Regions from separate parts of the Variovorax sp. J2P1-31 genome, predicted to be linked through region 3. Evidence: riboswitches for the same ligand, from Rfam matches in the RefSeq annotation. Region 3 holds a riboswitch; each other region holds the start of a gene.
The links. Region 3 has a riboswitch for glycine ahead of QTI20_RS16555 (D-amino acid dehydrogenase). Riboswitches for the same ligand answer to the same signal wherever they lie in the genome.
Positions count from the first base shown of each region.

Region 1: linked by a shared signal. The riboswitch ahead of QTI20_RS24630 (FAD-dependent oxidoreductase) and the one ahead of QTI20_RS16555 (D-amino acid dehydrogenase) in region 3 are both predicted to bind glycine.
Region 2: linked by a shared signal. The riboswitch ahead of gcvT (glycine cleavage system aminomethyltransferase GcvT) and the one ahead of QTI20_RS16555 (D-amino acid dehydrogenase) in region 3 are both predicted to bind glycine.

Region 1 covers NZ_JASZYA010000003.1:1,014,914-1,022,816, reverse strand. The annotation lists gene QTI20_RS24655 (TraB/GumN family protein) at 1-171, shown strand, start outside; gene QTI20_RS24650 (hypothetical protein) at 183-560, shown strand; gene QTI20_RS24645 (copper chaperone PCu(A)C) at 680-1,174, shown strand; gene QTI20_RS24640 (PhaM family polyhydroxyalkanoate granule multifunctional regulatory protein) at 1,237-1,908, shown strand; gene QTI20_RS24635 (FIST signal transduction protein) at 1,951-3,216, shown strand; gene QTI20_RS24630 (FAD-dependent oxidoreductase) at 3,236-4,459, opposite strand; glycine riboswitch at 4,537-4,644, opposite strand; gene QTI20_RS24625 (helix-turn-helix domain-containing protein) at 4,841-5,575, opposite strand; gene QTI20_RS24620 (hypothetical protein) at 5,676-6,518, shown strand; gene QTI20_RS24615 (MFS transporter) at 6,515-7,903, shown strand, end outside.
Region 2 covers NZ_JASZYA010000001.1:2,367,125-2,375,027, forward strand. The annotation lists gene QTI20_RS10995 (AraC family transcriptional regulator) at 1-461, opposite strand, end outside; gene QTI20_RS11000 (MFS transporter) at 557-1,750, shown strand; gene QTI20_RS11005 (hypothetical protein) at 1,835-2,338, shown strand; glycine riboswitch at 2,378-2,454, shown strand; glycine riboswitch at 2,475-2,587, shown strand; gene gcvT (glycine cleavage system aminomethyltransferase GcvT) at 2,635-3,801, shown strand; gene gcvH (glycine cleavage system protein GcvH) at 3,865-4,236, shown strand; gene gcvP (aminomethyl-transferring glycine dehydrogenase) at 4,411-7,311, shown strand; gene QTI20_RS11025 (SDR family oxidoreductase) at 7,356-7,903, shown strand, end outside.
Region 3 covers NZ_JASZYA010000002.1:1,163,061-1,170,963, forward strand. The annotation lists gene QTI20_RS16540 (LysR family transcriptional regulator) at 1-711, opposite strand, end outside; gene QTI20_RS16545 (L-serine ammonia-lyase) at 835-2,223, shown strand; gene QTI20_RS16550 (HU family DNA-binding protein) at 2,610-3,143, shown strand; glycine riboswitch at 3,339-3,448, shown strand; gene QTI20_RS16555 (D-amino acid dehydrogenase) at 3,503-4,819, shown strand; gene QTI20_RS16560 (MFS transporter) at 4,963-6,300, shown strand; gene QTI20_RS16565 (FAD-binding oxidoreductase) at 6,311-7,750, shown strand; gene QTI20_RS16570 (LysR family transcriptional regulator) at 7,801-7,903, shown strand, end outside.

The DNA.
Region 1 (7,903 bases), on a different contig from region 3:
CTGCTGGACGATCGCAACCCCGGCCTGGCCGAGGGCATCGCGCGCCTGCATGGCCAGGGGCGCGGCGTTTTCGCCGCGGTCGGCGCGCTGCACATGGTCGGGCCCAAGGGCCTGCCGGCCCTGCTGGCGGCCCGGGGCTTCCGGGTGACGCGGCAGGTGCCGGCGCCATAATCGCCGCTCCCATGCCCGCCCTCCTGCGCCACCTCCTCTGCTTCCGCCGTCTCGGCGCGCTGGGCGGCCTCGTGCTCTGGAGTTTCGTGCTGTCGCTGGGTGCGGCCGCGGCATCGCCGCTGCTGCAGTCGCAGGCGCTGGAACTGGTGTGCGCCAGCAGCGGTGCCGTGAAGATGGTGGTGCACACGGCCGACGGCGTGCAGGAGCTCGGCGCGGGCCACCTCGACTGCCCGCTGTGTCTGCCGGGCGGGGCGCCGCCGCACGCTGCTTCCGAGGCGCTGGCTACGGCGCCGCTGCCGCGCGGGCGCCTGCCGCGATCGGTCGAAGCCGCGCGCGTGGCGCTCGCCGCCGCGCCGCTGCCGGCCCGCGGGCCGCCGCTTCGCGCCTGATCCCTGTGCCTGTCTCGCCTCGCCGCGCGAGACGCCGCAGGCCTGCCCCGCAGGCCTGCCCCGCAGGCCGCCGCCGCCCTTCGACCCCCCGCCTTTTCCTGTCTCCAAGGAGTTCCCGCATGACTTTCAACACCACCTTCCGCCGCGCCGCCGCCTGCATGGCGCTCGTCGCCTGTGCGTCGGTCGGGGCCCAGACGGCCGCGCCGGTCGACGTCCAGGACGCCTGGGTCCGCGCGGCCGTGCCCGGCCAGAGCGGCACCGGCGCCTTCATGAAGCTCACGGCGCACGAAGGCCTCAAGCTGGTCGGCGCGAGCACGCCGGCCGCCGGGGTGGCCGAGGTCCATGAAATGAAGATGGAAGGCGACACCATGCGCATGCGCGGCGTGTCCGGCGTCGAGCTGCCCGCGCACCGCACGGTCGAACTCAAGCCGGGTGGCTACCACCTGATGCTGATGGACCTGAAGCAGCCCATCGTCAAGGACGCGACCCTGCCGATCACGCTGCAGTTCGAGGACGCCAAGGGCGCCAGGAGCTCGCTGGCGCTGAACGTGCCGGTGCGCAGCGTTGCCCCGGGCGCCGCCGCCGGGGCCGCGGCACCGGCCCACCGCCACTGAGTGGGCGCGCCGCGCGCCAGCGGCCTGGGGTAAGCTGGTGCCCACCACTGCCGGAGACAGCCATGAGCGACGCGAATTCCCCTTTTGCCTTCAGCCAGTTCGTTCCCGGCTTCGATTTTCTCAAGGGGCTGGCCGGCAACACGGCCACCGGCGGTGCTGCCGCCAGCGGCATGCCCAGCCTGTCGAACTGGGTGGCGCCCACGCTCAGCGTCGAGGAACTCGAAAAGCGCATCCAGGAACTCAAGACGGTGCAGTACTGGCTCGAGCAGAACGGCCATGCGCTGAAGGCCACCATCCAGGCGCTCGAGGTGCAGAAGATGACTTTGTCGACGCTGCGGGGCATGAACGTGCAGATGGAAGACCTGGCCAAGGTCTTCACCCGGCCGGCGGCGGCACCGGCCGAGGCGCCCGTCGCGTCGCCGTCCCCCGCGCCCGCGCCCGCGCCTGAACCGGCGCCCGCACCCGCCGCCGAGGCCGCTGGCGAGAAGGCGGCCGCGGCACCGGGCGTGGTCGATCCGCTGCAGTGGTGGAACGCGCTGACCCAGCAGTTCCAGCAGATCGCCAGCACCGCGATGCAGGAGGCGGCCCACGCCAAGATGCCGGGCGCGACACCGGCACAGCCCTCCAAGGCCAAGCCGGCCGCCAGCAAGAAGCCCGCTCGCAAGACCGCCCCGCGCAAGGCGGCGGCCGCCAAGCCTCCCGCCGCGGCCGCGCCCCGGCGCGCGCGCGGCTGAGCCCTTTTCTTTTTTCTCCCACCAGGACCCCGGACCGCGCGCATGAAGCTTTTCCCCACCGGCCACGCCACCCATCCGCAATGGCGGATGGCGGCGGGCCTCGCGCTCGCGCAGCTGCGCGCGCAGATGGCGCTGCCCGACTACGCCGCCGCCCCCACGCTGGGCCTGCTCTACATCACCGACCACTACGCGGCCGAGGCGCAGGACATCCTCGACCACCTCGGGGCCGAACTGCCCGAGATCACCGACTGGTCGGGCACCGTGGGCTTCGGCGTCGCGGCCAACAACGCCGAGTACTTCGACGAGCCGGCGCTGAGCGTGATGCTGTGCGCGCTGCCCAGCGACCAGTACCGCGTGTTCTCCGGCGTGGCGCCGCTGGGCAGCTCCGAGATGAGCGGCTTCGAGGCGCACACGGCGCTGGTGCATGCCGACCCGGGCACGCCGGAACTGGCCGAGCTGGTCGGCGAGATGGCCGGGCGCACCGACACCGGCTACCTGTTCGGCGGCCTGTCGTCCGGGCGCCGCGGCGCGCTGCAGTTCGCGCTGGGCGGCAACGGCAACATCCGCGGCCACGGCGCCGCGCGCGGCGTGTTCTCGGGCGGCATGTCCGGCGTGGTGTTCGGCGAGGGCGTGCGGCTGGTGTCGCGCGTCACGCAGGGCTGCGAGCCGGTGTCCCGCGAGCGCGAGATCACCGAGGCCGACGGCAACCTGCTGCTGCAGTTGGACGGCGAGCCCGCGCTCGACGTGCTGCTGGCCGACCTGCAGATCTCGCTCGATGCGCCGCAGGAGGCGATCGAGGTGGTGCGCGCCACGCTGGTCGGCCTGGTCGACGCCGGCAGCGACGGCATCCGCCGCACCGGCGACCTGGGGGCCGACGTGCTGGTGCGCCACATCATCGGCCTCGACCCGACGCGCCGCGGCATCGCGATCGCCGACACGGCCGAGGCCGGCATGCGCATGAGCTTCTGCCGGCGCAGCCCCCAGGCCGCGCGCGCCGACCTGATGCGCATCTGCGCCGAGATCCGCGAGGAGCTCGAGCCCGAGGAGCAGACGCTGGCCACGGCCCGCGCCGTCGCGGCCGGCGAGGCCGAGGCCGCGCCGCATCCGGCGCGCCGCATCGCGGGCGCGGTGTACGTGAGCTGTTCGGGGCGCGGCGGCGCGCATTTCGGCGCGCCGGGCGCCGAGATGCAGATCGTGCGCCATGCGCTGGGCGACGTGCCGCTGACCGGCTTCTTCGCGGCCGGCGAGATCGCCCGCCACCATGTGTACGGCTACACCGGCGTGCTGACGGTGTTCGTCACCGACTGAGCCCGCCGCCCGGGCTTCTTCAGCCCTTGGCGAAGGCGAATTCCACCTCGGGCGAGAGCCCGCTCACGATGCGTGCGATCGACTTGCCCGCGCCGCAGGTGTTGACCCAGCCCTGCGCACCGGGCGCCGCGTTGAGGAACAGGTTGCGCAGCGGCGTGCGGCCGATCAGCGGCATGCCGCTGGCGCTGCGCGCGTGCAGCGTGCTGGAGAACTCGGCGCGCGACGGGTCGACCACGCCCGGCAGCAGCGTCTCGACCCGCGCCAGCATGCGCGCGAAATGCGTGGAGTCGGGCAGGTCCTGTGCGTCGGTGGCCAGGCGCACCGTGCAGCACACACGCAGGCGCTCGCCCTCGGGCGTCTCGATGCGCCGGATGCGCAGGCGCTCGTGGCGGTCGTTGAGCATCACCTGCGGCGCGCCCGCCATGTCCTGGATCGGCAGCACGATGCTGTACTCGCGCATGCGGCGCATCGGCATCGCGATGCCCAGCGCCTGCGCGTGCGGCACGCTGCCGGTGCCCAGCGCCAGCACATAGGCGTCGGCGCGCAGCATGCTGCGCTCGCCGTCGAGGTTGGCGAGCTCCACATGGTCGATGCGGCCGTCGCGCGCATGCAGCTTGACCACCGAGTGGTTCATCAGGAAGCGCACGCCGGCGGCGCGGCACATGAAGGCCAGGCTGGCCGCGAAGGCCGCGGGGTCGCGCGAGGTGTCCTCGGGCGTGAAGGCGGCGCCGGCGAGCTGGCCGTGCAGGTGCTGCAGCGAGGGTTCGATGCCGATGGCCTGTTCGGGCGACAGCAGCTGCAGCGAGCAGCCCAGCGCCTGCAGCCGGCGCACGCTGTGCGTGAAGGCCTCGAAGGCCTTGGCATCGGTGTAGACGCGCATCCATCCGGCGCTGCGCAGGTCCTGCGAGACGCCGGCTTCCTTGCGCAGTTCGTGCACCGTCTCCCGGCTGTAGGTGGCCAGGCGCACCATGTGTTCCAGGCGCGTGGCCGGCCGCTGGCGCACGCCCGTCAGGTAGCCGGACACGCGGTGCAGCCGGCGGCGCAGTCCGTCGATCGCGGTGCGGCACAGGCTGCGCGCGGGCGGGGGCGCCAGCGGCGGGCGCGAGGGCGCGCTCGCCATGCCCCGAGCCTTGGCGGCGGGCGCCGCATGGCGGTCGATCACCGTGACCTCGTGGCCCAGCTGCTGGAGGTAGTAAGCCGAGGCGACGCCGAGAAGACCGCCGCCCAGAACGATCACGCGCATGGTCCGGTTCCTTGTGGGAAGGCACAAACGGCGGACCGGCGCACGCTGTCGTGCACGCCCGGCCCGGGGTTCAGGTTGCCGCTCCCTCTGTCCTGGGTACCTGAGAGATTCGCCCGTTGCGCCCTGCAACGGGTTTGCTCCTTCGGTGCATCGCGCGGGGGCGATGGCTCTTCAGACGGCGAATCGAAACGAGGCAGTCGTCGAACCGGCAGGGCGGTTCACCTCGGCGTTCATGGGAGTTTGCGCGTGCGGTGGGGCCCGTGGGCCCTCTTTTCTGCAGAAATAGGAGTTTACCCGTCTTGACAAATTCAATAAATATGTAATCGATACTCATCAAGATATGCGGGTGAATATGCGGCATCGGCGCCACAGACCCGTTTTTCAGTTCCGGCGCAGGCGGGTGAAGGCCTCGAATTCCCAGTTGCGCATGCCCAGCAGCAGCGTATAGCCCTCCCGGTCGTCGGGCGACAGCTTCTGGTCGGTCTGGTGCTGCTGCGCGAAATCCTGCGCCACGCGCTGCAGCCGTTCGAGGAAGGAGGGCGCCAGCGCCCGGCTGATCGAGCCGTGCACCAGCAGCAGCCCCTCGGCCGGCCCGTCGAAGCCGCCGCTGTAATAGTCGAGCACCACGTTGTCGCGGAAGAAGTTCATCACCGGTCCGTGCGGGCGCCAGCGGAAGGTCTTGGCCAGCTTGAGCCGGTAGCGGTTGAGCGGCCGCAGCTCGATGATGCCGATGCGGTCGAGCTGGGCGAAGCAGGCGATGCACTCGGCCTCGCTCAGGCGGTAGGCGCCGACGATCTGCTCCAGCGTCCACTGGCTCAGCACGCTGATCGCGACCAGGATCAGCTTCTTGTCGCGCACCACGGCCTTTTCCTGCTCGAGCGTGAGTTCGCGCAGCAGCGGCTGGGCGTCGGCCACGCGGCGCGCGAGCTCGGCGAAATCCATCTTGAGCGCGCGGCAGATCGCGTCGACCCGGCTCAGCGGCATGTCGGACTTGGCCAGCATGCGCTTGACGCTGGACTCCGCCATGCCCAGCGACCGGGCCAGGTCGGCATAGGTCATGCGGGCGTTCTTGAGTTCGTTCTTCAGGGCCTGAACCAGATCGACGGTGGTGCTCATGGGCAGTAGGGTATTGCAAGACGATACCGATCGGATGCGATCGGCGGACCGTATCGATTTTCGATGCCAATGCACGGGTGCGGGCGCCTAGATTCGCGCCATGAACCGAACGCCTCCCCGTTTCCCGGCCACGCTCGACCCCCGCGAGCGCGTACTTCTGGCCGCCCTGCTGCTCGGCGTGCTCGCCGCCTGCCTGGGCCCCGCGCTGCCCGATCCGATGGCCGGCACCGGCTTTGCCGACGGCCGCGGTTGGCGGGGCCTGCCCCATGCGATGGACGTGCTGAGCAACCTGCCGTTCGCGGTGCTGGGCGTCTGGGGGCTGCTCCGGCTGCGCCGCCTCGACGGGGCGTCGGCCGGCACGGCCGCGGTGCGGCGCTGTGCCAGGCTTTTCTTTGTTGGCCTGGTCTTGACCGCGTTCGGCTCGGCCTTCTACCACCTGCATCCCGATGCGCTGCGGCTGACGGCCGACCGCCTGGGCATGGCCGTCGCCTTCGCCGGCATGGTCGGGCTGGCGGTCAGCGAGCGCATCGGCCGCCGGGTCGCCTGGCCGGTGGCCTGCGGCATGCTGGTGGCAGGGCTGCTGGCGCTGGCGGCCTGCCACCTGCGCGGCAACGTGCTGCCCTGGGCCGTGCTGCAGTTCGGCGGGATGGCGCTGGTGCTCGGCCTGGCGCTGCTGCGGCCGGTGCCGGGCGCGCTCGGCCTGAAGCTCGGCGCGGTCATCTGCTGCTACGGCGTGGCCAAGCTGCTGGAGCTGGGCGATGACGCGATCTACCAGGCGACCGGGCAGCTGGTGTCGGGCCACAGCCTCAAGCATCTGGCCGCGGCCTGCGCAGGCTGGCCCGCATTGCAGATGCTGCGGGCCCTTCGGCCGCCGGCCCCTGCGGCACAATCCACGCGCAGCCGCCTCGCCGGCCTAAGGGGCCCCAACGGGACATTCGAATGACAACATCCGCCATGGCATCCGATGCCCACGCCAACCAGTTCGCCCTGCTGAAGCAGCGGCGTTTCGCGCCCTTCTTCTGGACGCAGTTCGCGGGCGCGGCCAACGACAACCTGTTCAAGTTCGCCTTCACCGTGATGGTGACCTACCAGCTGCAGGTCAGCTGGATGCCGCCCGCCATGGCGGGCCTGGTGATCGGGGCGCTGTTCATCCTGCCCTTCCTGCTGTTCTCGGCCACGGCCGGCCAGCTCACCGACAAGTACGACAAGACCACGATCATCCGTTTCGTGAAGAACCTCGAGATCGCGATCATGGTGCTCGCGGCCTGGGGCTTCTTCCGCGCCGATCCGGTGGTGCTGCTGGCCTGCGTGTTCCTCATGGGCCTGCACTCCACGCTGTTCGGGCCGGTCAAGTTCGCCTACCTGCCGCAGGTGCTGGCGGCGCGCGAACTCACCGGCGGCAACGGCATGGTCGAGATGGGCACCTTCGTCGCCATCCTGCTGGGCCAGGTGGCGGGCGGCCTGCTGGTGGCGCTGCCCCAGATCGGCCACACGAGCGTGGCCGTGGCCTGCGTGCTGCTGGCGCTGGTCGGCCGTGGCGTCGCGCAGGCCATTCCGAGGGCGCCGGCCACCGACCCGCAGCTGGTCGTCAACTGGAACCCCATCAGCGAGACCTGGCGCAACCTCAAGCTCGCGCGCGGCAACATCGTGGTGTTCCGCTCGCTGCTGGGCATCTCGTGGATGTGGTTCTTCGGCGCGGTCTTCCTGAGCCAGTTCCCCAGCTTCGCCAAGGAGGTGCTGCACGGCAACGAGCAGGTCGCCTCGCTGCTGCTGGTGGTGTTCTCGGTCGGCATCGGCATCGGCTCGCTGCTGTGCGAGACGCTGAGCCGGCGCCAGGTCGAGATCGGCCTGGTGCCGCTGGGCGCGATCGGCATGAGCGTCTTCGCGATCGACCTGTACTTCGCCTCGCGCGGCCTGCCGGCCGGGCCCGAGATGGGGCTGGGCGCCTTCCTCGCGCAGTCGGCGCACTGGCGCGTGATGGCCGACCTCGGCCTGCTGTCGCTGTTCGCCGGGCTCTACAGCGTGCCGATGTATGCGCTGATCCAGCTGCGCAGCCAGCCCACGCACCGCGCGCGCATCATCGCGGCCAACAACATCCTCAATGCGCTGTTCATGATCGCGAGCTCGGTCATCGCCGGTGCCTTGCTCGGGGCCGGCTTCACCATCCCGCAGATCTTCCTGTTCACCGGCATCGCCAACGCGCTGGTGGCCTTCTACATCTTCCTGTTGGTGCCCGAGTACCTGCTGCGCTTCGTGGCCTGGGTGCTGTCGCGCTTCGTCTACCGCTTCAAGATCGAAGGCGACGAGCACATCCCGACCGAGGGCCCG
Region 2 (7,903 bases), on a different contig from region 3:
TGCAGCGACAAGGCGGGCGCGGCCTCGATCTCGTCGAGCATCAACTCCATCACCCGCTCGTCGCGCCCGCCCGGCGCATAGTCCAGCGGCAGCGCGGCGGCCGTGACGATCAATGCGCGCAGCAGTTCGCCGACCTCGATCACGCGGCAGCGGCGGCCCAGGTCCGCGCGCATGCCGGGCTCGACGAAGACCGTGCGCATGCGCACCTCGCCCGCCATCCGGATCTGGTGTTCCATGCCGCCCGGCACCCACACGCCGCGCCCGGTCGGCACCACCCAGCTGCCGGCCGCGGCGCTCACCAGCATCACGCCCGAGATGGCGTGGATCAGCTGTCCGCGCCGGTGCGTGTGCGGCGGGATGAAGGCGTCGCCCTCGGGGTCGGTGGCCAGCACCGCGACGGCGCGCGGGGTCGACTCGCCTTCTTCGGGGCGCAGGTTGAGCGGCGGGATCGGTTTGTCCATTTCGCGACGATTCTTGCCGATTCGTAGCGAGATCATCTTTCCATCGCTTCCTACGATGCCTTTTTCCCTCTGGCACACATGAAAGAAGCGATCGAATGAACAAGCGCCGACTCGGGCTGCTCACCGGCACCCATGCCGTCAATGACCTCTACCAGGGCCTCGTGCCCGCGCTGCTGCCCTTCATGGTGCTGGAGCGCGGCTACAGCTACACGGCCGTGAGCGGCCTGATGCTCGCGGCCACCGGCCTGTCGAGCGTGGTGCAGCCGCTGTTCGGTCTCTATGCCGACCGCCACCCGCGCAGCTGGCTGGTGCCGGTCGGCTTCCTGGTGGCGGCGCTGGGCGTGGTGCTGGCGGGCTTGAGCCAGAGCTACCTGCTGACCTGGATCGCCATGGTGCTGTGCGGACTGGGCATTGCGGCCTACCATCCGCCGGCCACCGTGGCCGCGCGCGCGGCCGGCGGCGCTTCGCAGAAGGCGATGAGCGTGTTCTCGGTGGGCGGCACCATCGGCGCTTCCTTCGCGCCGGTGCTCGCCGCCACCGTGATCGGCGGCGGGGGCCTGTCGCGCAGCTACCTGCTCGGGCTGCCCGCGCTGGCGATGGGCATCGTGTGGATGGTCGCCAACGCCGGCCGCGGTGCCGCGTCCGCGGCCAAGGCGGCGGCCGCGCGCCAGGCCGGCAGCCATCTGCTGAAGCCGAACAACGACTGGCGCGCCTTCAGCCTGCTGGTGGCCACCATCGTGGGCTGGTCGATCCCCTATGTCACGGTGCTGTCGATGCTGTCGCTGCGCATCACGCGCGACCTGCACGGCACCAGCTTCCAGGGCGCGGCCGCCCTGACCGGCTTCACGGCCGCGGGCGCGGTGGGCGTGCTGCTGGGCGGCTGGCTCGGCGACCGCATCGACCGCATCGGCCGCATGGGCACCATCCGCACCGGCTACCTGCTGGCGCTGCCCTCGCTTGCCGGCCTGGTGCTGGCACCGACGGCCGGCTGGGCCCTGGCCTGCACCGCGCTGCTGGGCATGAGCATGTTCCTGCCCTTCGCGGCGCAGGTCACGCTGGCGCAGGACTACCTGCCGCGCAACCCGGCCACGGCCAGCGGCATCACGCTGGGGCTGGCGCTGTCGGTGGGCGGGCTGGTGTCGCCGCTGTTCGGCCTGCTGTCGGATGCGCGTGGCCTCGGCGTCACGCTGACCGCGGTGCTGTGCGTGCTCTGCGTCGCGACCGTGCTGGCCCTGCGCATGCGCAACCGGACGCCGCAGCCGGTCGCGCCCGAAGCCGCCGCGGCCTGAGGCGACGGGGCCGCGGGACATTCACGAGGATGTCACCGCGGCGGGCGATGCTGCGCTCCCTGCTCTCCCGAGGCCGTGGCTGCCATGTTTCCCACCAAGACCGACAAGGCGCGCGACGAACTGCATGGCGGGCGGCGCACCCTGAGCCAGCGCGAGCGCGCGCTGCTGCTGATGGCCGACGGCCGGCGCACGCTGAGCGACTTCAGCCCGCTGTTCAGCAACCGCGACGAGGCCGCGCAGGCGATCGAGGCGCTGGTGCAGAGGGGCTACCTGCAGGCGCCGGAGGCGCCACCCGTGGCGGTGCAGCTGCCGCCGGCCAGCGCGGCCGACACCTTCGACGGCAAGCGATCGCTGGCCACCACGCGCATGTTCCTGTTCGACATCTGCGAACGCATGTTCGTGCGCCGCGACCCGGCGCTCGCGCAGCAGATCCGCGACGCGCTGCGCGAGGCCCGCGACCGCGAATCCATGCTGGCGATCGCCGCGCTGATGCTGGCCGAGGTCGAGAAGAGCGCCGGGCCGGAGCGCGCCGCGTCGCTGCGCGAGCGCATCGACCGCTTGCTGCCGCTCACCGACATCGTTCACTGACACGCCGCCCTGCCCCCGGCGATCCACTACACTCGCGGGGTCAGGAGAGAGCCCCGCGCGACGGGGCCGCCGAAGGCGCAGGGGGTTTCCCCGAACGCTCAGGCAAAAGGACTGACGAGGCGCCGGTGACCACCGGCGTTTCCTTGCTGGAGAGAGGCCGCCGTACCGGAAACGATGCAGCGGCCCACCGAAGGAGCAAACCCCGATCGTGGGGCGAATCTCTCAGGTAAAGCGGACAGCAGGGGTGGCCCGTGGCGTTGCAGCCATGGATTTCGACTGCCCCTTTAGAGTGCCCCGTGGCTGCTTCCTCCGACATCCAGCTTCTCAAGACACCCCTGTACGACCTGCACGTCGAACTCGGCGCCCGCATGGTGCCCTTCGCCGGCTATTCGATGCCGGTGCAGTACCCGGCCGGCCTGATGGCCGAACACAAACACACGCGCACCGCCGCCGGCCTGTTCGACATCTCGCACATGGGCCAGCTGCGCCTGGTCGGCCCCGACGCCGCGGCCGCCTTCGAGACTTTGATGCCGGTCGACGTGATCGACCTGGCGCCCGGCAAGCAGCGCTACGGCCTGCTGCTCGACGACGCGGGCGGCATCCTCGACGACCTGATGTTCTTCAACGAAGGCCACGATTCGCTCTTCGTGATCGTCAACGGCGCCTGCAAGGTGGCCGACATCGCCCACATCCGGCAGCGGATCGGCGCGCGCTGCGCGGTGCAGCCCCTGCCCGACCACGCGCTGCTCGCGTTGCAGGGCCCGCAGGCCGCGGCCACGCTGGCGCGGCTGTCGCCGGGCATCGAGCGCTTCGTGTTCATGACCGGCGGCGCGGTGCGGATCGGCGGCATCGCGGCCTTCGTCACGCGCAGCGGCTACACCGGCGAAGACGGCTTCGAGATCTCGGTGGCCGCGAAAGACGCCGACGCCCTGGCCCGGCTGCTGCTGGCCCAGCCCGAGGTCCAGCCCATCGGCCTGGGCGCGCGCAACTCGCTGCGGCTCGAGGCCGGCCTGTGCCTCTACGGCAACGACATCGACACCACGACCACCCCGGTCGAGGCCTCGCTCCACTGGGCGATCCAGAAGGTGCGCCGCGCGGGCGGTGCGCGCGCGGGCGGCTTCCCGGGTGCCGACCGGATCCTGGCCCAGCTCGCCGCCGCCACGACCGGCGCGGCCGGCCACACCGACCACCACACCCTGACGCGCAAGCGCGTGGGCCTGGTCGCGCTGGAACGCATCCCGGTGCGCGACGGCACGCTGCTGCAGTCTTTCGAAGGCCACGACATCGGCAGCGTCACCAGCGGCCTGCTCGGCCCCTCGGCCGACCGCTGCATCGCCATGGGCTACGTGGCCACGGCCTTCGCCGAGCCCGGCACGCGCATCCAGGCCATCGTGCGCGGCAAGCCGGTGCCGATGGAAGTCTCGACCCTGCCTTTCGTTCCGACCCGTTACTACCGCGGCTGAAGCCCGCGGAGCCGGCTAGGCTCTGCACCCCTGAACATTTTTTCCACGAGGAGTCTTTTCACCATGAGCATCAAGTACACCAAGGACCACGAATGGGTCGCGGCCGAGGGCGATGCCGCCACCGTCGGCATCACCGTGCACGCGCAGGACGCGCTGGGCGACGTGGTCTTCGTCGACCTGCCCGAAGTCGGCAAGACCTTCGCGCAGGGCGAGGTCGCCGGCGTCGTCGAGTCGGTCAAGGCCGCGGCCGACGTGTTCATGCCCGTGTCGGGCGAGATCACCGAAGTCAACGAAGCGCTGCGCGCCGACCCCTCGCTGGCCAACAGCGACCCGCTGGCCAGCGGCTGGTTCTTCAAGGTCAAGCTCAGCGAGCCGGCGCAGCTCGATGCGCTGCTGGAAGCGGCCGACTACGACAAGTTCGCCGCGGAATCCTGATGCGCCGCTGAAAGCGGACATCCGGACGCAGAGGACGCAAAGATTGCGCAGAGGACGCAGAAAAATCTGAACAGAAATTTGGTATTTCTTTTTGCGCCCTCTGCGAAACCTCCGCGTCCTCTGCGTCCTGTACCCGTACCCGTACCCGTCCCCTCCCGTCTTCCTCCCACCGCCATGCCCTCCACCGCCTTCCCCACCCTGCGCGAACTCGATACCGCCGACGAGTTCATCGCCCGCCACATCGGCATCGAGCCCGCGGACGAGGCGCGCATGCTGCCGGTCATCGGCTCGGCCACGCGGCAGGAGCTGATCGACGGCATCGTGCCCGCGGCCATCCGCCGCTCGAAGCCGATGCGGCTGCCGCCCGCGGCGAGCGAGGCCGATGCGCTGGCGGAGCTGCGGAAGATGGCGGCGAAGAACCAGGTGGCGCGCAACTTCATCGGCCAGGGCTACTACGGCACGCACACGCCCGGCGTGATCCTGCGCAACATCCTCGAGAACCCGGCCTGGTACACGGCCTACACGCCCTACCAGGCCGAGATCTCGCAGGGCCGCATGGAGGCGCTGGTCAACTTCCAGACCCTGGTCTGCGACCTGACCGGCATGGCGATCGCCAACGCCTCGATGCTCGACGAGGCCACCGCGGCGGCCGAAGCGATGACGCTGGCCAAACGCAGCGTCAAGAGCAAGAGCAACGTCTTCCTGGTGGCGGGTGACTGCCATCCACAGACCATCGAGGTGCTGCGCACGCGCGCCGCGCCGCTGGGCATCGAGATCAAGGTCAGCACCGCCTCGGAAACCCTGCCGCACCTGATGGCGAGCTGCGACTTCTTCGGCGTGCTCGCGCAGTATCCGGCCACCACCGGCCAGGTCCACGACCTGCGCCCGCTGGCCGGCCATGCGCACGCCTGCGGCGCGGCGCTGTGCGTCGCGGCCGACCTGCTGGCGCTCACGCTGCTCACGCCCCCCGGCGAATGGGACGCCGACATCGTCTGCGGCACCACCCAGCGCTTCGGCATGCCGATGTGCAACGGCGGCCCGCACGCGGCCTACCTGGCCTGCCGCGACGCCTTCAAGCGCTCGCTGCCGGGCCGGCTGGTGGGCGTGAGCGTCGACGTGCACGGCGCGCCCGCCTATCGGCTCGCGCTGCAGACGCGCGAGCAGCACATCCGGCGCGAGAAGGCCACCTCGAACATCTGCACCGCGCAGGTGCTGCCGGCGGTGGTCGCGAGCATGTACGCGGTCTACCACGGCCCGGCAGGCCTCCTGCGCATCGCGCAGCGCGTGGCCGCGCTCACCGCCGTGCTGGCCGCGGGCCTGGAGCAGATGGGCTTCGAGCTGGCCCACGCCACGGCCTTCGACTCGCTCACGGTGAAGAGCGGCGACGGCACCGCGGCGATCCTCGAACGCGCCCGCCACGCAGGCTTGAACCTGCGCCACCGGCTGCAGCAGCACCTGGGCATCTCGCTCGACGAGACCCACACGCGCGCCGACGTCGAGACGCTCTGGGCGCTGTTCGCGCGGCCCGGCACGCCGATGCCCCGCTTCGACACGCTGGCCGAGACCGCCGAGGTGCGCATTCCGGCGGACCTGCGCCGCACCAGCGCCTTCCTTACGCATCCGGTGTTCAACACCCACAAGAGCGAGACCGCGATGCTGCGCTACATCCGCAGCCTCTCGGACAAGGACCTCGCGCTCGACCGCAGCATGATCCCGCTGGGCAGCTGCACCATGAAGCTCAACGCGACCAGCGAGATGATCCCGATCACCTGGCCCGAGTTCGCCAATATCCATCCCTTCGCGCCGGCCGAGCAGCTGCAGGGCTATGCCGAGCTCGACGAACAGCTGCGCGCCTGGCTCTGCGAGGCCACGGGCTACGCGGGCATCAGCCTGCAGCCCAACGCCGGTTCGCAGGGCGAGTACGCGGGCCTGCTGGCGATCAAGGCCTTCCACGCCTCCAGGGGCCAGGGCGGCCGCAACATCTGCCTGATCCCCTCGTCGGCGCACGGCACCAACCCGGCCAGCGCGCAGATGGTGGGCATGCAGGTGGTGGTGACCGCCTGCGACGCGCAGGGCAACGTCGACCTCGACGACCTCAAGCGCGCCTGCGAGAAGCACAGCGAACACCTGGCGGCGGTGATGATCACCTACCCCAGCACCCACGGCGTGTTCGAGACCCGCGTGAAGGAACTCTGCGCGCTGGTGCATTCGCACGGCGGGCGGGTCTATGTCGACGGCGCCAACATGAACGCGCTGGTGGGCGTGGCCGCGCCGGGCGAGTTCGGCGGCGACGTGAGCCACCTGAACCTGCACAAGACCTTCTGCATCCCGCACGGCGGCGGCGGGCCGGGCGTGGGCCCGGTGTGCGTGGTCGAGGATTTGGTGCCCTTCCTGCCTGGCCATGCGACCGCGGGCATCGGCTCCGAGGGACCGGGCGCCGTGTCGGCCGCGCCGCTGGGCAATGCCGCGGTGCTGCCGATCAGCTGGATGTACTGCCGCATGATGGGCGCCGAGGGCCTGCAGGCCGCGACCGAGACCGCGATCCTCTCGGCCAACTACATCAGCGCGCGCCTGAAGGACCACTACCCCACGCTCTACGCCAGCCCCAACGGCCATGTGGCGCACGAGTGCATCCTCGACCTGCGTCCGCTCAAGGAAAGCAGCGGCGTGACCGCCGAAGACGTGGCCAAGCGCCTGATCGACTACGGCTTCCACGCGCCCACGCTGAGCTTCCCGGTGCCGGGCACGCTGATGGTCGAGCCGACCGAAAGCGAGCCGCTGGCCGAGCTCGACCGCTTCGTCGACGCGATGATCGCGATCCGCGGCGAGATCCGGCGCATCGAGGAAGGCGTCTGGCCGCAGGACGACAACCCGCTCAAGCACGCGCCGCACACGGCCGCCAGCCTGCTGAGCACCGAGTGGGCGCACCCCTACTCGCGCGAACTCGGCGCCTACCCGCTGGCCGCGCTGCGCCAGGCCAAGTACTGGTCGCCGATCGGCCGGGTCGACAACGTCTACGGCGACCGCAACCTGTTCTGCAGCTGCCTGCCCGTGGGCGACTACGCGACGAGCTGAGCACCGGCACAATCGATGTTTCCTGCATTCCAACGGAGACATCGATGAGTCAAAGCAAGCAGCCCCTCGACGGACAGATCGCCTGGGTCACGGGGGGCGGCAGCGGCATCGGCCTGGCCGGCGCCATCGACCTCGCGAAGGCGGGTTGCCGCGTCGTGATCTCCGGGCGCGATGCCGCCAAGCTCCAGGCCGCGGTGGCCGAGGCCGAAGCCAAGGGCGCGCCGCAAGGCCGCATCAGCGCCATGCCGCTCGATGTCGGCGACCGGCCTGCGGTCGACACGGTGGCGGCGGCCATCGAGGCCGAACACGGCGGCGTCGACATCCTGGTCAACAGCGCCGGCGTCAACTTCCCCAAGCGCTTCTGGAGCGAGACCGACGGCGACACTTTCGCCAAGGTGGTGAACATCAACCTCAACGGCGTCACCTTCTGCACGCTGGCCGTGCTCAAGGGCATGCAGGCGCGGCGCCGCGGCACGGTGATCAACATCGCCTCCTTCGCCGGCTGGCACCAGAGCTTCCTCACCGGCCCGGCCTACGTGGCGAGCAAGGCCGGCCTGATCGCGATGACGCACAACTTCAACATCGAGCAGTG
Region 3 (7,903 bases):
ACTCACCATGGCCGCGATGATCTCGGAGCCCAGGCACTCGGCGCTCACGCGCGGCGCGTAGCCCGCGCGCCGGCACAGGCCCAGCACGAACTCGCCGTACACGCTGCTGGCCGAATCGAGCGCCCATTCCTCGTCCTTGAGTTCGGCCAGCCCCAGCGTCTTCTTGCGCGCCAGCCGGTGCCCGGTGGCCAGGATGACGTGCAGCTCGTCGTCGATCAGCGGCACATGCTTCACCGTCTGGCCGCCGCGGGCCGGGCGCCCGCCGAGGTCGTCGACGATCGCGATGTCGGTGCTCCACGAGCCCAGCGCCGCCAGCCCTTCGGCGGGTTCCATCTCGACCAGCGTGACCTGCAGCCGCGGGTAGGCCGCGCGCAGCGCCTGGATCACGGGCGGCAGCAGCGCGGCCGCGGCGGTGGCGAAGGCAGCGACGCGCAAGGTGCCCGCGATCTCCTCGCGGATCTGCGCGAGCTCCGACTTCGCCTCGTCCAGCACGGTGAGCACGCGTTCGACATGGCCCACCAGCACCTCGCCCGCATGCGTGAGCTTCACGCCCCGGCCGCGCCGCTCGGTCAGCGGCACGCCGACCTCGGCTTCGAGCTGGGCGAGCTGCTGCGAGACCGCCGACGGCGTCAGGCACAGCACGTCGGCCACCGCCGTCATGGTCTGGCGGTTCGAGAGTTCCCGCAGCGCCCTGAGTCGTGCGAAGTCCATGGCAGGCCCGTCAATGTTAAGAATTGCTTGAATATATCCAAAGAAATGATCAATGGTATTGATCGGACGGAAGGCCTAGCATCGCCGCGTTCACCGTCCCTCCACCCCTGAACGGATCCCACTGTGGCAGTCAGCGTTTTCGACCTCTTCAAGATCGGCATCGGGCCCTCGAGCTCGCACACGGTGGGCCCGATGCGGGCCGCGCGCCTGTTCACGAAGGCGTTGGAAGACGCAGGCCTGCTGGGCGCCGTGCAGCGCGTCGTGTCGGAGATGTTCGGCTCGCTGGGGGCGACGGGCAAGGGCCATGGCACCGACGTCGCCGTGCTGCTGGGCCTGGCCGGCCAAGAGCCCGACAGCGTCGACGTGGATGCCGTGCCCGCGCTGCTGGCCGACATCCGCGCGCGCCGGTCGCTGCCACTGGCGGGCGTCCATGCGATCGCGCTCGACGAGAAGACCGACCTGCTGCTCTACGGCCTCAAGGCGCTGCCCTTCCATCCCAACGGCATGCGCTTCACGGCCCTCGACGGCGCGGGGCAGCCGCTGCTGGAGAAGACCTACTACTCGGTGGGTGGCGGCTTCGTCGTCAGCGAGACCGTGGCCGTCGACGGGTCGCGGCAGAAGGCGATCGCGCCGGACACCGAGATCCTCGAATGGCCTTTCCACAGCGGGGCCGACCTGCTGCGGCTGACCGCGCAGCACGCCTGCAGCATCGGCGACGTCATGCGACGCAACGAGCGCCATTGGCGCAGCGATGAAGAGACCGAGGCCGGCCTGCTGCGGATCTGGCGGACGATGCAGGCCTGCGTCGAGCGCGGCTGCCGCACCGACGGCGTGCTGCCCGGCCCGTTCCGCGTCCGGCGCCGGGCCGCGGCGCTGGTCCGGCGGCTGGGCGACCCGCGCGGGGCCATGGCCGATCCGCTCACGGTCATCGACTGGGTCAACGTGTTCGCGCTGGCCGTCAACGAGGAGAACGCCGCGGGCGGACGCGTGGTGACCGCGCCCACCAACGGCGCGGCCGGTATCGTGCCCGCGGTGCTGCACTACTACATGCGCTTCGTGCCCGGTGCCAGCGAGCGCGGCGTCGTCGACTTCCTGCTGACCGCCGCGGCCATCGGCCTGCTCTACAAGGAGAACGCCTCGATCTCCGGCGCCGAGGTGGGCTGCCAGGGCGAGGTCGGCGTGGCCTGTTCGATGGCCGCGGCCGGGCTCTGCGCGGTGCTGGGCGGCAGCCCCGCGCAGGTGGAGAACGCGGCCGAGATCGGCATGGAACACCACCTGGGCCTGACCTGCGACCCGGTGGGCGGCCTGGTGCAGATCCCCTGCATCGAGCGCAACGCCGTGGCCTCGGTCAAGGCCATCAACGCGGCGCGCATGGCGCTGTACGGCGACGGCGTGCACCACGTGAGCCTCGACCAGGTGATCAAGACCATGCGCGAGACCGGCGCCGACATGATGACCAAGTACAAGGAAACCTCGCGCGGCGGGCTGGCGGTGAACATCGTGGAGTGCTGAGGCCGAGGCGGTTGCCGCGGTCCCGGGTCGGCTGCATGACCCTGCCGACGCGGCGCCAGGATGGGCTTGGGGAGCGATGAAGCGTGATGTCGACCGTGCCGTTCGCGCGCCATCCGTGGCGCCGGCGCCCGATGCGCATGCGTTGCATCGGCGGCGATGCCACACGGGTGCGATGGACGGGCATGGCCATCCGAGGGTACTTTCCAGAGGGGTCGCCGGGGCATGGGCGGTCTGGAGAGTGCATGAATCCGGGCGAGTTCGAGGGGTGCATGGAAGGCGATTTCCGCAGCACCGCTGCGGCTCCGGCTACACTCCGCGCCGCATTGCAGCCGTATCAGGCCTTGCGGCCGTTGAAAGAAACGGCCAATTCATCTTAGGAAAATTCAGTGAACCGTATCGAACTCGTCGAGAAAATCGCCACCGCCCACAACACCAGCAAGGCCGAAGCGGCCCGTATCCTGGAGACCATCACCGGCGCCATCGTCGCCGCGGTCAAGAAGGGCGACCCGGTCCAGATCGTTGGCTTCGGCACCTTCAAGCAAGTCGCACGCGCTGCACGTTCGGGCTTCAACCCGCAAGCCGGCACGAAGATCAAGATCGCCGCACAAAAGGTGCCGAAGTTCGTTCCGGGCGCTGCCTTCAAGGCCGCCATCGACCCCAAGGCCGCCAAGCGCAAGGCCGACAAGGTCGCCGCCGTGAAGCCGGCCGCCGCACCCAAGAAGGCTGCCGTGGCTGCCAAGCCCGCAGCGAAGCCGGCCGCCAAGCCCGCTGCCGCACCCGTGGCCAAGAAGGCTGCCGCCGCTCCTGCGAAGGCGCCCGCCAAGGCGCCCGTGAAGGCTGCCGCACCCGCCAAGGCGCCGGCCAAGGCCGCTGCGGCTCCCGCCAAGGCACCGGCCAAGAAGGCTGCCGCCAAGAAGTAATTGCTGTTCGCAGCATGATGACGACGGCCCTTCGGGGCCGTTTTCTTTGGGCCCGCCGATCGTGGTGTGAAGCCCGCGCGGTTGCCAGCCGAGGCGCAATGCCCGGATAATCGAGCCATCCAGGAGAAGCGACGGGCCGCGAGGTTCGTTCTACCGAAGGCGCAACCCCGAAACGCTCAGGTCCCGTACTGGATTCATCATCAAACTGGAGAGTGCTGCCGGCGTCATGCCGAGCCGCCGCCGAAGGTGCAAACCGCGTCGCAGGGCGCGGTGAATCTCTCAGGCAAAAGGACAGTGGGGCCGACGACCAATCCTGGTCGCCGGCCCTTTTTCTTTTGCGTTTTGAACTGGAGATGATGATGAAAGTGATCGTGATGGGTGCCGGCGTGATCGGCGTCGCCACCGCCTGGTACCTGCGGCAGGCCGGCCATGACGTGACCGTGCTGGAGCGCAATGCCGGCGCGGCGCGCGAGACCAGCTTCGGCAACGGCGGCCAGATCTCGGTGAGCCATGCCGAGCCCTGGGCCAATCCTTCGGCGCCGTTCAAGCTGCTGAAATGGCTGGGCCGGGAAGATGCGCCGCTGCTGTTCCGGCTGCGCGCCGACCCCGCGCAATGGCTGTGGGGCCTCAAGTTCCTGGGCGAATGCGGCGCGAAGCGCTCGACCCGCAACATGGTGCAGCTGCTCAACCTGGGCACCTACAGCCGCGACAGCCTGCAGCAGCTGCGCCGCGACACCGGCATCGAATACGACCACCTGACGAAGGGCATCCTGCACTTCTATACCAGCCAGAAAGAGTTCGACTTGGCGCTCGAACCCGCGCGCATCATGCGCGAGCTGGGCTGCGAGCGGCAGGTGATCGATGCCGACGAGGTGGTGCGCATCGACCCGGCCATGGCCGCAATCCGCCCGCGGCTGGCCGGCGCCACCTACACCAGCGCCGACGAATCGGGCGACGTGCACAAGTTCACCACCGGCCTGGCGCAGAAGGCGGCCGAGCAGGGCGTGCAGTTCCGTTACGGCGTGCGCATCCAGCGGCTGCGCACCGAGGGCGGCGCGATGCGCGGCGTGGAGATCGCGAGCGAGAGCGGCATGTACGAGGTGGTGCAGGGCGATGCCTATGTGCTCGCGCTGGGCAGCTTCAGTGCGCAGCTCGCGCGCGGCGCGGGCGTGCCGCTCGACATCTACCCGGCCAAGGGCTACTCGGCGACGCTGCCCATCCTCGATGCCGCCAGGGCGCCCAGCGTGAGCCTGACCGACGACGAGCACAAGCTGGTCTTCTCGCGCTTCGGCGACCGGCTGCGCATCGCGGGCACGGCCGAGCTCAACGGCTACGACCTGTCGCTGAACCCGGTGCGCTGCGAGGCCATCGTGCGCCGCACGCTCGATATCTTCCCGGGCGTGAGCCGGCCCGAGCTCGCGAGCTACTGGGCCGGGCTGCGCCCCGCGACGCCGGGCAACGTGCCCTACATCGGCCGCAGCAAGGTGGAGGGCCTGTTCCTCAACACCGGCCACGGCACGCTGGGCTGGACGCACGGCTGCGGCTCGGGCCGCGCGCTGGCCGAGCTGATGTCGGGCCGGCGGCCCGAGGTCGACTTCGCCTTCTGCGGCCCGACCCCGGCACGCACCGTCGTGGCGCCCGTGCTGGCGCCGCAGCGGCGCGGCGGCGCGGCCTGAGCCATCTCGGCGCGAGATGCGTGCTTCGCCAATCGCTATGAATTTTCCGCGTTAACCCGCTGCGGCCGACGGCGGTGCGCGCGCGACCATTCGCGCATCGCCGGGCGTGAGAACATGCCCGGTTGCCACCCGGGACCTTCTCCATGAACACCTCTGCCATGCCGCGCCCCGCCTCGGGCGCCGGCACCTCCCTCGCCGCCGACGCGGTCTACCGAAAAGTCAGCTGGCGGCTGATCCCGCTGCTCTTCGTCTGCTACATCGTCGCCTACCTCGACCGCGTCAACGTCGGCTTCGCCAAGCTGCAGATGCAGGACGCGCTGCAGTTCAGCGAGGCCGTCTACGGCCTGGGCGCGGGCATCTTCTTCGTCGGCTACTTCCTGTTCGAGGTGCCGAGCAACGTGATCCTGCACAAGGTCGGCGCCAAGCGCTGGATCGCGCGGATCATGGTGACCTGGGGCCTGCTGTCGGCCGGCACGATGTTCGTGACCACGCCGATGTCCTTCTACCTGGTCCGCTTCTTCCTCGGCGCGGCCGAAGCCGGCTTCTTCCCCGGCATCATCCTGTACCTCACCTACTGGTACCCGGCCGCGCGCCGCGGCAAGGCGACCTCGCTGTTCCTGGCCGCCATTCCCTTCGCCGGCATCCTGGGCGGCCCGTTCTCGGGCTGGATCCTGCAGAGCATGGCCGGCGTCAACGGCTGGCAGGGCTGGCAGTGGCTGTTCCTGCTGCAGGGCCTGCCGACGGTGGCGATGGGCTTCCTGGTCTGGCGCTACCTCGACGACCGCGTGAAGGACGCGCGCTGGCTCGAACCGGCCGAGCGCGAGCTGATCGCGCGCGACATCGCGGCCGACGGCAGCGGCAAGTCCGAGGCCAAGGTGCTCAGCGTGCTGACCAACGGCCGCGTGTGGCTGCTGGCGCTGGTGTACTTCACCTTCACCGCCGGGCTCTACGGCATCTCCTTCTGGCTGCCCAGCATCATCAAGTCGATCGGCGTGAAGGGCGCGCTGGACATCGGCCTCTTGAGCGCGATCCCCTGGTCCTTCGGCGTGCTCGCGATGTACCTGGTGGCGCGCAGCGCCGACCGCCGGCTCGAGCACCGCTGGCACTCGGCCGTCGCCGCGGTGGTCGGTGCGCTGGGCCTGGTGCTGAGCGTGGCCATGCACGGCAACGCGGTCTGGGCCATGGTCGGCCTGACCATCGCGACCATGGGCATCATGGCCACGCTGCCGGTGTTCTGGGGCCTGCCGACCAGCTTCCTGGGCGGCGCGGCCGCGGCGGCCGGCATCGCCTTCATCAACTCCTTCGGCAACCTCTCGGGCTTTGCCGCGCCCTTCCTGATCGGCGTGATCAAGGACATCACGAAGAGCACCGACTCGGGCCTGCACATGCTGGCCGGCCTGCTGGTGCTCGGCGCCGTGCTGGTGCTCGTGCTGGCCAAGCCCGCGGCGGCCGCTGAGCGACGGACTGCCTCCACTTCTTGACAGGAACCCCATGTCCACCGATGTGAACACCCCGGCGGGCGCGCCGCTGCATGCGCCGCGCCGCTCGCCTTCGCCCGCGCTGGTCGCGCAGCTGCAGGCGCAGTTCGGCGCACGCTTCTCCACCGGCGCTTCGGTGCTGCTGCAGCACGGCAGCGACGAGTCGGCCTACCTGCCGGTGCCGCCCGACGCGGTGGTCTATGTGCAGAGCACAGAGGAGGCCGCCTTCGTGGTGCGCGCCTGCGCGGCCGAACGGGTGCCGCTGATCGCCTTCGGCGTCGGCTCCTCGATCGAGGGCCACCTGCTGGCGGTCGAGGGCGGCGTCTGCATCGACTTCTCTCAGATGAACCAGGTGCTCGCGATCCGCACCGAGGACCTCAACGTCACGGTGCAGGCCGGCGTCACGCGCAACCAGCTCAATGCGGCACTCGCCGGCACCGGCTTCTTCTTCTCGGTCGACCCCGGCGCCGACGCCACGGTGGGCGGCATGGTCGCGACCGCGGCCTCGGGCACCAACACGGTCCGCTACGGCACGATGCGCGACAACCTGGTCAACCTGACGGTGGTCACGGCCGAGGGCGAGATCGTGCGCACCGCCACCCAGGCGCGCAAGAGCTCGGCCGGCTACAACCTGACCCAGCTCTTCTGCGGCTCCGAGGGCACGCTGGGCCTGATCACCGAAGCGACGGTGCGCGTGCACCCGCATCCCGAGGTGGTGGCCGCGGCGGTGGTGCATTTCCCGTCCGTGCGCGAGGCGGTCGACTGCGTGATCGAGGCCATCCAGCTGGGCGTGCCGCTGGCGCGCGCCGAGATGCTGGACGCGCTGACGATTCGCGCGGTGAATGCGCACAGCCGCACCGCGCTGGGCGAGCACCCGACGCTGTTCCTCGAGTTCGGCGGCAGCCAGGCGCAGATCGACGAGCAGGCGGCCATCGTGCGCGAGCTCGCGGCCGGCCATGGCGGCGGCGAATTCCAGTGGGCCACGCGGCAGGAAGAGCGCTCGCGGCTCTGGACGCCGCGCCACCACGCCTATTTCGCTTCGCTGCAGCTGCGCCCGGGCAGCCGCAGCATGACCACCGACGCCTGCGTGCCGCTGTCGGCGCTGGCGGCCTGCATCGGCGAGACGCAGGAGGACATCGGCGCGCACGGCCTGCTGGCGCCGGTGTTCGGCCATGTGGGCGACGGCAACTTCCATTGCCTGGTGCTCTTCGATCCGCAGAAGCCCGACGAGGTCGCGGCCGCCGAGGCCTTCAGCCACCGGCTGGTGCAGCGCGCGCTGCGCCACGGCGGTACCTCGACCGGCGAGCACGGCGTGGGCCTGCACAAGATGCCCTACCTGGTGGAGGAGCACGGGGTGCACACCGTGGCGCTGATGCGCGCGGTCAAGCGGGCCTTCGATCCGCACAACATCTTCAACCCGGGCAAGGTGGTCTCCTTCCAAGTCACCGACTGACACCGCGCGCCGCGCAGGCCCGACGACAATGGCCGCCGGAGGCCCCCGCGTTGGAACTGCGTCAATTCAAGTATTTCCTGTCGATCGCCGACAGCGGCAGCCTGTCGCGTGCGGCGCTGCAACTGCACGTGGCGCAGTCGGCGCTGAGCCGGC